DNA from 2 places in the Leclercia sp. G3L genome. Region 2 is predicted to be linked to the other one. Evidence: predicted binding sites of a transcription regulator. Region 2 holds the regulator's gene; the other holds the start of a gene.
The links. The regulator PhoB, encoded in region 2, activates phosphate uptake and scavenging genes when phosphate is short. The targets are predictions, from matches to a motif close to CTGTCATAAAACTGNCNNAT.

Region 1: the regulator PhoB is predicted to act here: its motif matches at 1,981-2,000, upstream of kdgR (DNA-binding transcriptional regulator KdgR).

What each region holds. Positions count from the first base shown of each region.
Region 1 covers NZ_CP088265.1:3,126,939-3,133,111, forward strand. Annotated here, with positions in the region: gene htpX (protease HtpX) at 1-492, shown strand, start outside; gene LRS40_RS16400 (MFS transporter) at 540-1,913, opposite strand; gene kdgR (DNA-binding transcriptional regulator KdgR) at 2,092-2,883, shown strand; gene LRS40_RS16410 (YobH family protein) at 2,938-3,177, opposite strand; gene mgrB (PhoP/PhoQ regulator MgrB) at 3,337-3,480, shown strand; gene LRS40_RS16420 (YebO family protein) at 3,554-3,844, shown strand; gene LRS40_RS16425 (MBL fold metallo-hydrolase) at 3,864-4,853, shown strand; partial or broken gene LRS40_RS16430 (DUF2627 domain-containing protein) at 5,381-5,525, shown strand; gene cspE (transcription antiterminator/RNA stability regulator CspE) at 5,538-5,747, shown strand; gene ftsI (peptidoglycan glycosyltransferase FtsI) at 5,965-6,173, shown strand, end outside.
Region 2 covers NZ_CP088265.1:131,492-137,664, forward strand. Annotated here, with positions in the region: gene proY (proline-specific permease ProY) at 1-312, opposite strand, end outside; gene brnQ (branched-chain amino acid transporter carrier protein BrnQ) at 392-1,711, opposite strand; gene phoR (phosphate regulon sensor histidine kinase PhoR) at 2,121-3,416, opposite strand; gene phoB (phosphate response regulator transcription factor PhoB) at 3,438-4,127, opposite strand; gene sbcD (exonuclease subunit SbcD) at 4,322-5,527, shown strand; gene sbcC (exonuclease subunit SbcC) at 5,524-6,173, shown strand, end outside.

The DNA.
Region 1 (6,173 bases), 1.8 Mb from region 2:
GACGAAGCCGAGGCGGTTATCGCCCATGAGATCAGCCACATTGCCAACGGCGATATGGTGACCATGACCCTGGTTCAGGGTGTGGTGAACACCTTCGTTATCTTTATCTCGCGTATTATCGCGCAGATTGCCGCAGGCTTTATGGGCGGCGATCGGGAGGAAGGCGAGGCGAGTAACGGCAACCCGCTGATTTATTTTGCGGTCTCAATGGTGCTGGAACTGGTGTTTGGTATCCTGGCGAGCATTATCACCATGTGGTTCTCCCGTCACCGTGAGTTCCATGCGGATGCCGGCTCAGCCAAACTGGTAGGTCGCGAGAAGATGATTGCCGCGCTGCAGCGTCTGAAGACCAGCTACGAGCCGCAGGAAGCTTCCAGCATGATGGCGTTTTGCATCAACGGTAAATCGAAATCGCTGAGCGAACTGTTCATGTCCCACCCGCCGCTGGACAAGCGTATCGAAGCGCTGCGTAGCGGCGAGTACCTGAAATAACGATTTCGGGTCGGAAATAAAAAAGCGCGTCCCCGGACGCGCTTTTTTTATGCCTGCGAACGTGGCTGCGTCACCCTTAGCCCGCTGATAATGGCCGCGACGGTGGCGAGCGTGCCGGCGGTCAGCAGCGCCAGATGGGTCCCGCTTTGCCCGGCCAGGTTAAACATCAAGGCCACCAGCGCCGCCCCGGTACTTTGTCCCAGCAGGCGGGCGGTACCCAGCATGCCGCTGGCGCCGCCGCTGCGATGGCGAGGGGCGGCGGTAATAATGGTATGGTTATTTGGCGACTGGAACAGACCAAAGCCCGCCCCGCACAGCATCATCCGCCAGATAATATCCAGATCGTGCGGTGCCGCCGGCAGCAGGGCGAGGGCGAAAAGACCGACCGCCATTATCACCAGCCCCAGCGCCCCCAGTAAGCCCGCATGCACCCGTTCAATCAGATAGCCTGCCAGCGGCGCCATCACCATGGTCGCCAGCGGCCAGGGGGTTAACAGCAGACCCGTTTCCACTTCCGAGCGACCAATCACGCTCTGCAGGAAGAAGGGCAGAGAAACCAGGGCCAGCATCTGCGCGCAGAAGGAGCATATTGACGTACCGATAGAGAGCGAAAAGAGCGGAATACGCAGCAGATCCACCGGCAGTAATGGTACCGGCAGGGCCAGCTGACGCCGCACGAAGAAGAAGCCGACTACCAGCAGCGCCACAACTTCGCCGGCAATTAACGTCAGCGACTGTCCCTGGGCGAAACCGCTGAGGGCGGTGATCAGCAGGCCAAAGGTGAGGGCGTTCATCACCGCGCTCGGCAGATCGAATTTAGGCATACTGCTTTTCGGGCCGTTGGCGGGCAAGTAGCGCAGGGCGAACAGCAGCGCCACGATCCCCAGCGGAACATTGATCAGGAACAGCCACTGCCAGGAGGCTACCGAGAGGATCGCCGCCGCAATTGTCGGGCCTGCCGCCGAGGAGACGGCGACAATAAAGGAGTTAATGCCCATCCCTCGTCCCAGATGCCGCTGCGGGTAGATAAGACGAATCAGCGCGGTATTGACGCTCATCAGCGCCGCGCCGCCAAACCCCTGAACGATGCGCGCCAGCGTCAGGGTGTGCAATGTGTCTGAAAGGGCGCAGAACAGGGAGGTCAGGGTAAAAACCACCAGTCCGCACTGATAGACCCGGCGGTAGCCAAACATGTCTCCGAGGAAAGAGAACGAGAGTAGCGAGATGACAATCGCTATCTGGTAGGCGTTGACGATCCAGATCGAACTGGCAGGCGAGGCATTCAGGTCGCTGGCGATGGTCGGCAGGGCAACGTTGGCGATGGCACCATCCAGCACTGCCATGGAAATACCGATAATAATGGTCGCAATGGCACCATAGCGCTGCGGTAACGGCAGGCCATCTGTGAGGGTTTTTGTCATGAGAATGAATGAGCAATACAGGTTATTATTAACAGGGTAACGATATTATCACTGTTATTTCGGTTATATGTCGCAGATTTGTAACCAGGTTAGCCAGGATTGATTGCAGCAATGCGGTCGCGAATTTATAATAAAAACCGGTTCTAAATTTTATAAAACACTTGCGTTGAGGTGATTAATGGCAATCGCGGATTTGGATAAACAGCCAGATTCTGTTTCTTCTGTGTTAAAGGTGTTCGGCATCCTGCAGGCGCTTGGCGAAGAGCGCGAAATTGGTATTACTGAGCTGTCCCAGCGTGTGATGATGTCAAAAAGCACCGTTTACCGCTTTTTGCAGACCATGAAATCACTGGGTTATGTTGCACAGGAAGGCGAGTCTGAAAAGTACTCCCTGACTCTGAAGTTATTCGAACTGGGCGCACGCGCGCTGCAGAACGTCGATCTGATCCGTAGCGCGGATATTCAGATGCGTGAACTCTCTCGTCTGACGAAAGAGACGGTGCACCTGGGTGCGCTGGATGAAGACAGCATTGTCTACATCCATAAGATCGACTCCATGTATAACCTGCGCATGTATTCACGCATTGGCCGCCGCAACCCGCTGTACAGTACCGCCATCGGTAAAGTCCTGCTGGCATGGCGCGACCGTGAAGAAGTGAAGCAGATCCTCGAGAACGTCGAGTACAAACGCAGCACTGAACGTACCATCACCACCACCGATGAACTGTTAGCGGTGCTGGATAAGGTGCGTGAGCAGGGTTATGGCGAAGATAACCAGGAGCAGGAAGAGGGCTTGCGCTGCATCGGCGTACCGGTATTTGACCGCTTCGGCGTGGTGATTGCAGGCCTGAGTATCTCCTTCCCGACGCTGCGTTTCTCTGAAGAGCATCTGCACGAATACGTGGAAATGCTGCACACGGCGGCGCGGAAGATCTCTGAGCAGATGGGTTATAACGACTATCCGTTCTGAGTTGTTCCTGCATAAAAAAACGCTGCCTGATAGCAGCGTTTTTTATGGATGGGATCAGCCGTTATCGACTACTGTCTCGCTCTTTCGCAGCAGCGGGCAGCGGGAGAGTCCAATAATTCCGCTGTCAGAATGAATATACTGCGCCGTGCTGAAGCCGCGTGCGGTGAGGTACTGACACTGAATACCCAGTCCGCCAGCGTTCTCTTTACTGCCCGTCAGCACGCCGTAGCCTGCGAGCAGTAAACCTGTCCAGATCAGGGCTATAACAATCAGTGTGCGAATAAAAAAGCGCATTATTGCCTCATTTTTTTTAATGACTGCCGTCTAGCGTAACCGATAAAGTCGCGTAAACAAGCCTATGATTCCGAAAGGCTCGTCTTCACGTTACAGTTAGGCATGGTTTAAGTTGCGCATGATAACCTGGCATCAGGCAGTTATGGGACGGAGAGTGGAGTGAAAAAAATACGCTGGGTAATTCTGGTGCTGGTTCTGGTGGCCTGTGTGTTGCTCTGGACGCAGACCATCAATGTGATGTGTGACCAGGATGTACAGTTTTTTAGCGGTATTTGTTCTATCAATAAGTTTATCCCCTGGTAACAGGCATTTTTATCGCAAATGATTTCCTTCCGTAACGCGAGTGCTAGAATGAGCGTTTTTATTGGGGGGTGAAATGGGTGAGTTAGTGAATTCCGGGATGCTTAGTGTGGCATCTCTGGCGATTTCGGGAATATTGCTGATCGTGGGTCTGGTGCTGTGGTTTTTCGTCAACCGTGCAAGCTCCCGTACCAATGAGCAAATCGAGCTGCTGGAAACATTAGTTGATTTGCAAAAACGTCAGAACGCGCTGCTGCGCCGCCTGTGCGAAGCCAATGAACCGGAAGAGAAAGTAGCACCAAAAGCGGCAGAAGATACGGCTAACAGCCAGGACGATGACTTTATTCGTCTGGTAGCCGAACGCTAACCAGTCAGGGGAGGTGAGTATGGCCTGGAGCAATCCCTGGTATAACGCCTCCCTCGCGCATCATACCCCGCAGGGTTTTCGCAACACCGATGGAGCTGAGCACCAACCCGGCGATGTCGAACGCTGGCAGAAAGAACGAAAGGCCGCCGGTCTGCCGAAACCGCCCGAACAGGGCTACGACCAGTTTATCCGCCAGTGGTGGCAACCTGTCACACTCAATACCCTTGAAGAAGACGGCGTCTGGTGGCTGGGACATGCCAGCCTGCTGCTGCGCCTGAACGGGAAATACATTCTCACCGATCCGGCGTTTTCCCGTCGCGCCTCCCCGGTACCCTTTGCCGGGCCGATCAGAAAAACGCCCCCGGTGATGAGCGTCGCGGCGCTTCCACCCCTTGATGCGCTGGTCATTTCCCATAACCACTTTGATCATCTGGATTCCGCCACCTTCCGCCAGCTTCTGCGGCGTTTTCCGCAGCTGACCATTTTCGTGCCTTTAGGCCTGGGGGAGTGGTGCCGCCGGCGTGGGGCAAAGCAGGTCGTCGAGCTGGACTGGTGGCAAAGCTATACCTTCGAAGGGTTGGGGTTCACCGCCGTCCCGGCGCAGCACTGGAGTATGCGCACCCTGTGGGATCGCAACCGCTCGCTCTGGTGTGGCTGGGTCTTTGAGGGGCAAAACAAGCGCTTCTGGTTCAGCGGCGATACCGGTTTTACGCCGGAGTTACTGACCATCCCGCAGCGGCTGGGAAAACTGGATACCATTGCGATACCCGTTGGCGCGTATGCACCACGTTGGTTCATGTCTGTTCATCATATGGATCCGCAGGCGGCGGTAGCGCTCTGGCAACAACTGGGAATGCCGACGGCGATCCCGATCCACTGGGGGGTGTTTGAGCTGGCGGATGAATCGCTGGATGAGCCTGTAAAAGAACTCTCTTTGGCCCTGAATGATTTATTGCTGCCGGTGGCTAACTTTCAGCCTCTACGCATTGGTCAATATTTATCCATATAAACTATTCTCTGTTCAGTTAGCACTTATTCCGTATTAAACCGACGCATGTCATATTTTATTTTAATCGAAACGTTTTGATTGCCTTTTTTTGATGCAGGTTCATAAAAATATCATTATTTTGGTGCATGGCAACAATCAGCGTTGCGGTGTATATAAGTTAAACAAGCGAAGCGACCCGAAGTGTTTTTTTTCAAGGAAACAAATGCCTGCCGTTACGATTAAATCAGCATAACTTCTTACCAATTGTTCTAAAGGAAATAACCGCCGCACGAAATCGGCCACGCTTGCTGGACGATATGAAGTTCTTGGTCTAAGTTAAAAAAGTCTTTGATAACAGCGTCTACCCTGACGGTTACTGATCGAGCAACAGACGGGCTATGTATACACGTAAGTGCATTACTGTGCAGATTGTGGCAAATCAGTCCCTGAATTTGTGCGGCTGATCGAGACACGTTTAAAAATGGCTTGCCATTATTTAAGTTGTGTGTGATAACACGGTTTGGGTCAAACGAGGTACAGTTCTGTTTATGTGTGGCATTTTCAGTAAAGAAGTCCTGAGTAAACACGTTGTCGTTGAATACCGCTTCTCTGCCGAACCTTATATTAGTGCCTCATGCAGTAATGTCTCAGTTTTATCTCAGTGAATGCCCGCGGGCTAAGAAAATATTCTAAGGAATTTTGCAAATGGCAAAGATTAAAGGTCAAGTTAAGTGGTTCAACGAGTCTAAAGGTTTTGGTTTCATTACTCCTGCTGACGGCAGCAAAGATGTGTTCGTACACTTCTCTGCAATCCAGGGTAACGGCTTCAAAACTCTGGCTGAAGGCCAGAACGTTGAGTTCGAAATTCAGGACGGCCAGAAAGGTCCGGCTGCTGTTAACGTAACCGCTATCTGATCGAACCCCTGCCTAATCTGAAGCGTTCCGACGTTTCAGTTGCAGAGATAAAGCCTCGCGTATGCGGGGCTTTTTAATGCATTTTTTTCAAAGTGTTACCACCTGCGTCTCTGTTTGCAGTTTGTTGCAAAGCTGCGAGAGTATTAGCATTGTTTTCCCCCTCAGGGTGCAAATTTGCCGTTAAATCAGGGCGTTGTTAATCAGCCCTGGAGCCCTGGTGAAAAAGAAACCCGTCAATCCCGCAGCAAACTTCACCCCGTTACGTTTTGCCCTTCTCTGCCTGGCCATTCTTGGCAGCCTGGTTTTCCTGCTGGGGCGCGTCGCCTGGCTGCAGATTGTAAAACCGGATCCGCTGGTCAAGCAGGAGGATATGCGCTCGCTGCGTGAGGTGGCTATTAACGCCCCGCGAGGGATGATCGTCGACAG
Region 2 (6,173 bases):
GATGGCCACAATCAGGATTTCGAAGCAGTAGGTCCAGCCGGTGATATAGCCGGCGAGCGGGCCTAAGTTTTCCTGGGCATAGCGGGAGAAGGAGCTGGCCGACGGGTTATGAACGGACATCTCCCCCAGCGCACGCATGATGATGTAGGCGGCAACACCGCCGATAAGATAAGCCAGCAGAACGCTGGGACCGGCCATTTTGATGGCATCTGCCGAGCCATAAAAAAGACCGGTGCCGATTGCAGAACCCAGCGCCATAAAGCGGATGTGGCGGGCGCTCAATCCACGCTTGAGTTTGTTAGTGCTTTCCATTTGTTGTCATGCCATTCAGACTAAAAAAAACAAAAAACCACGGGGCATTACGCCCCGTGGTTTAACATTCAGCCGTTGATTAGTGCGCGTTCGATGTAACCTGACGCCCTGCAGCACGATCCCAGATAATAGCCAGTACCAGTGCAACAACGGTAGGCATCAGCCACGCCAGACCCTGTTCAGACAGCGGCAGACGCTGTGTCCAGGCGGGCAGCATGGCGCTGATTGCCGATGCCTTAATACCGTCAAGCATACCAAAAAGCAGACTGATAAACATGGCCGGAGCGATAATTCGTGTGGAATTATTCCACCAGCCGCGGGTGAAGCTCAACACCACCAGCACGATGCACGGCGGGTAGATGGTGGTCAGCACCGGAATAGAGACCTGAATAAGATGGCTCAGCCCCAGGTTCGACACCGCCATCGAGAAGCCGCCGAGGATAAACACCAGCGTACGGTAAGAGAGCGGAACGTACTGAGCAAAGAACTCCGCACAGGCACAGGTCAGGCCAACCGCCGTCACCAGACAGGCCAGGAAGATCAGGATAGCCAGCATCATGCTGCCCGCGCCGCCAAAGGTGTGCTGAACGTAGGCATGCAGAATAGCCGCACCGTTCGCGCCCTGGTCAACCAGCACGCTGCTGTCGGAACCCAGACGGAACAGCGCCAGATAGAGCAGCGCCAGCCCAGCGCCCGCCATCAGGCCAGCCCAGACGGTGTAGCGGGTCAGCAGACGCGCTTCGGTCACGCCGCGGGAACGCGCAGCGTTAACGATCACGATACCGAATGCCATTGCGCCCAGCGTATCCATGGTCAGGTAACCGTTCACGAAACCGTTAGAGAAAGCGGCGTTCTGATAGGCTTCGGTGGCGGAGCTCAGCGGGCCAGCAGGCCAGACAATCGCCGCTACAGCCAGCACCAACAGGGCCAGAATCTTCATTGGGGCCAGGAAGTTGCCCACGGTATCCAGCAGCTTGCCAGGATAGAGCGACACCAGGATCACGATGGCGAAATAGACCAGGCTGTAGATAAACAGCGGCAGCGGGCCATCGCCGGTCAGCGGGGCAATTCCCACTTCGAAGGAGACGGTCGCGGTACGCGGGGTCGCAAACAGCGGACCGATCGCCAGGTAGCAGACCACGGCCAGCATCACCCCGGCGACTTTACCAATTGGCGCGCTGAGGCTGTCGACGCCGCCGCCTACTTTCGCCAGCGCCACGACGGTCAGTACCGGCAGGCCCACTGCGGTGATCAGAAAGCCGATCGCCGCGGTCCAGACGTGTTCACCCGCCTGAAGACCCACCATTGGTGGAAAGATGATGTTGCCCGCGCCAACGAACAGCGCAAATGTCATAAAGCCCAGTGCGATGATATCGCGCGATTTCAATTGATGGGTCATAAAACCTTACTGCCTGTGGATGTGGTGTTGAAAACGTTGAATTTTTCGCTATCCCATGCGGAACAAAACAGCGGAAAAAATGTGCAATTTCAGCGGGAAATGCTCCCCTGCTGCCGTGGTCAGGAATATTTTTTCGATTTACCACGCAAATACAGTCTGTCCGACAATATCAGGAGGGCAATTTAAACGCTTATAACGTTTAAAGGCAATATGGGATCGCAAAACCAGAACAATATGCCAGGTTGAAAGTAAGACCTGAAACATTACACCAATTATCAGAAAAACCCATGGCTAATCATGCGAACAAAAAAGCATCAGGCGTATAAAATTTACCCGCGCTTCGGTTGACTGCAAAGCAAACAGGCCAGCTTACGCTGGCCTGTGGCAATATCTGATTACAGGAGGGTCGTCAGGCGCTGTTACTGGCAATCAAACGTTCCGGGATCACGAAACTGAAACGCGTGCTTTTACCCGGCGTGCTGACGATATCGAGACGGCTGTCGTGGTGATTGATGGCGTGCTTCACGATAGCCAGCCCCAGTCCGCTGCCGCCCGTCTGGCGAGAACGGGCTTTATCCACCCGATAAAAACGCTCGGTAAGACGGGGAATGTGCTCCGGACCGATACCCGGGCCATTGTCTTCCACGCTGAACTCCGCCCCCGTGGGCGCATGCTGCCAGCGCACGGTAATGTGGGTGCCCGCCGGAGTGTGATTCACCGCGTTATAAACCAGGTTGGAGATGGCGCTGCGCAGCTCATCGGTACTGCCGCGCACTTTGAGGCTGTTATCCACCTCGAAGGTGAGCTGATGTTGCTGCTGGCTCAGGGTTTGCGCCTCGCGCTCTAACATCCGCAACATCATCGGCACGTCGATGGTTTCGTTGAGCGCCAGGGTTGGCGCAGCCTCAATACGGGAGAGGGTCAGCAGCTGCTTCACCAGCCCTTCCATGCGCTGCGTCTGCTCGCGCATGGTCTGGAGCGCTTTTTCCCGCGGCGCGCCCTCCAGGGTCTGCTCCTGCATCATCTCCAGATAGCCCTGCAACACCGTCAGTGGGGTGCGTAACTCATGGCTGACGTTGGCGAAGAAGTTGCGCCGCGCCCCTTCCAGCTGGTGCATTTGCGTCACATCGCGTGCCACCATCAGCCACTGTTTGTCGCTGTAGGGCATGACGCGGATCTCCAGATGGCGACCGTTGTTCAGCACCAGATTGTGCGGGCGGGTGAAATCGCGTTTCTTCAGATACTGCGCAAACTCGGGGTAGCGCAGCAGGTTGAGGATGTTCTGTCCATTATCGTCAGGCCAGCGCAGGCCCAGCAGCTGTTGCGCCAGTCCGTTACACCAGAACATCGCTCCCTCTTCGGTGGTGAGCACCACTGCATCCGGCAGAGATTCCGCACCGCTGCGAAAGCGTTTGATCAGGCTACCCAGCTCGCGTCGGCGTTTTTTATTACGCATCTGCATCTGGTGAAGACCATACAGAAGGGGTTCCCAGCTGCCGCTGCCCGGCGGTGGGGTCATACTTCTGTCAACCCACAGCCACCATGAGAGGCGGAGCAGATTCCAGAAGTGCCAGATCAGCAATCCCGTGACTGCTGTCAGCAAAAACCAGGGTAAATAACCGAAAACGGCCCCGAGGATCAGGGCCGGGATACAGCAAAGGACCAGTTCAAAACAGAGCCTTTTCCATGACAGACGTTCCAGCACGCGTCACACTCCTGTCATTGTTCAGAAACGGGTTGAGAAACGATAACCCGTGCCGCGGACGGTCTGTACCATGCGATCGTGACCGCTGGTTTCCAGGGCCTTACGCAGACGACGAATATGCACATCCACCGTCCGGTCTTCAACATACACGTTAGTGCCCCAGACATTATTGAGCAACTGCTCGCGGCTGTAGACGCGTTCCGGGTGGGTCATGAAGAAGTGCAGCAGTTTGAATTCGGTCGGTCCCATATCGAGAGGATTTTCACCGGTCATCACGCGGTGCGAAGTAGGATCCAGGCTCAGGCCCTGCATCTCAATCACCTCTTCCACCGCCATCGGTGAAATACGGCGCATCACCGCCTTGATACGCGCCACCAGCTCTTTCGGGGAGAAAGGTTTGGTAATGTAGTCATCCGCCCCGGTCTCCAGACCGCGAACGCGATCTTCCTCTTCGCCGCGGGCCGTCAACATCATCACCGGGATATCGCGGGTTAAGGCTTCACGTTTGATATGTTTGATGAATTGCAGACCAGAGCCGCCGGGCAACATCCAGTCGAGCAGGATCAGATCGGGCCAGGGTTCGTTGAGCTGATTCACCGCGCTGTCGTAATCTTCGGCTTCCACCGGTTGAAAGCCATTTTGTTCGAGCACGAAACAGACCATTTCACGAATGGGTGCTTCATCTTCTACGACCAGAATACGTCTCGCCATACTTAGCCCTGTCTTATTTAGGTTACATGTTTGTAATACGGCGTCATTATGCGTCAGATTTATGACAGATTTATGAAAAACCTGCCCACCAATAAAGGCAAGCCGTTGTTTTCTGGCCGCCCTGATTGTAGCGGTTATCTTCCTTCCCCTGAATGTTTATAATCCCGCTTACTTTTTTTTGCCACGGATCTGTTATGCGCATACTTCACACCTCGGACTGGCATCTGGGACAAAACTTTTACAGTAAAAGCCGCGCCGCCGAACATGAAGCGTTTCTCAACTGGCTGCTTGAGATGGCACAATCTCACCAGGTGGATGCCATCCTCGTGGCCGGGGACATCTTCGACACCGGATCGCCGCCCAGCTATGCGCGAGAGCTGTATAACCGTTTCGTGGTCAATCTGCAGAAGACCGGCTGCCATCTGGTGATTGTTGCGGGCAATCATGATTCCGTGGCCACGCTGAATGAATCCCGTGAGATTCTGGCGTTTCTCAACACCACCGTGGTCGCCAGCGCCGGTCACGGGCCGCAAGTTCTGCACAAACGCGACGGTACCCCCGGAGCGGTGCTCTGTCCGATCCCGTTCTTACGTCCTCGCGACGTGATGAAAAGCCAGGCGGGCCTCTCGGGGATGGAGAAACAGCAGCAGCTGTTAGCCGCCATCACCCACTATTATGCCGATCAGTATACCGCCGCCTGCCAGCTTCGCGGCGACAGCGTCCTGCCGATTATCGCCACCGGGCACCTCACCACCGTCGGCGCCAGTAAAAGTGACGCAGTACGTGACATCTATATCGGGACGCTGGATGCCTTCCCCGCCCAGCATTTCCCGGCGGCGGACTATATCGCGCTGGGCCATATCCACCGCGCCCAGAAGATTGGCGGCTGCGACCACATTCGCTACTGCGGATCCCCTATCCCCCTCAGCTTTGACGAAACCGGCAAAAGCAAATGCGTGCATCTGGTGAGTTTTGACCAGGGTAAGCTCAGCGCCGTTGAATCTCTGGAGGTGCCCATCACCCAACCGCTGGCGGTGCTGAAGGGCGATCTGGCGGCCATCGCCGCCCAGCTGGAGCAGTGGCGCGGCGTGGAGCAGACGCCCCCCGTCTGGCTGGATATCGAAATTGCCACCGAGGAGTACCTGCACGACATGCAGCGTAAGATTCAGCGCCTGACGGAAGATCTGCCGGTGGAGGTGCTGCTGGTGCGGCGCAGTCGAGAGCTGCGCGAGAAGCTCCTCGCCAACAGCCTGCGTGAAACCCTCAGTGAGCTGCGCGTGGAAGAGGTGTTCGAACGCCGCCTGGCGCAGGAGACCCTCGACGACGCCCAGCGAACCCGGTTAAACGAGCTGTTCAGCCATGCGCTGCACGCCCTGGATAACGAGGAGGATAACGCATGAAAATTCTCAGCCTGCGCCTGAAAAACCTCAACTCGCTCAAGGGCGAATGGAAAATCGATTTTACCGCCGAGCCCTTCCTCAGCAACGGCCTGTTTGCCATCACCGGCCCTACCGGCGCCGGGAAAACGACCCTGCTGGATGCCATCTGCCTCGCGCTCTACCACGAGACGCCGCGCCTCAACACCGTATCGCAATCGCAGAACGATCTGATGACCCGTGACACCGCCGAGTGTCTGGCGGAGGTGGAGTTTGAGGTGAAAGGGGTGGCCTATCGCGCCTTCTGGAGTCAGAACCGGGCGCGCAATCAGCCGGACGGTAATCTCCAGGTGCCGCGCGTGGAGCTGGCCCAGTGCGAGGACGGCAAAATCCTCGCGGATAAAGTGAAAGATAAGCTGGAGCTTGTCGCCTCGCTGACCGGGCTGGACTATGACCGCTTTACCCGCTCGATGCTGCTCTCCCAGGGGCAATTTGCCGCTTTCCTCAACGCCAGGCCGAAAGAGCGCGCCGAGCTGCTGGAGGAGCTGACCGGCACCGAAATTTACGGCCAGATTTCGGCGATGGTATTTGAAAAACACAAAGCGGCGCGCAGCGAGCTGGAAAGACGTGAAGCTCAGGCCGCCGGCGTGGTATTACTCAGCGACGAGCA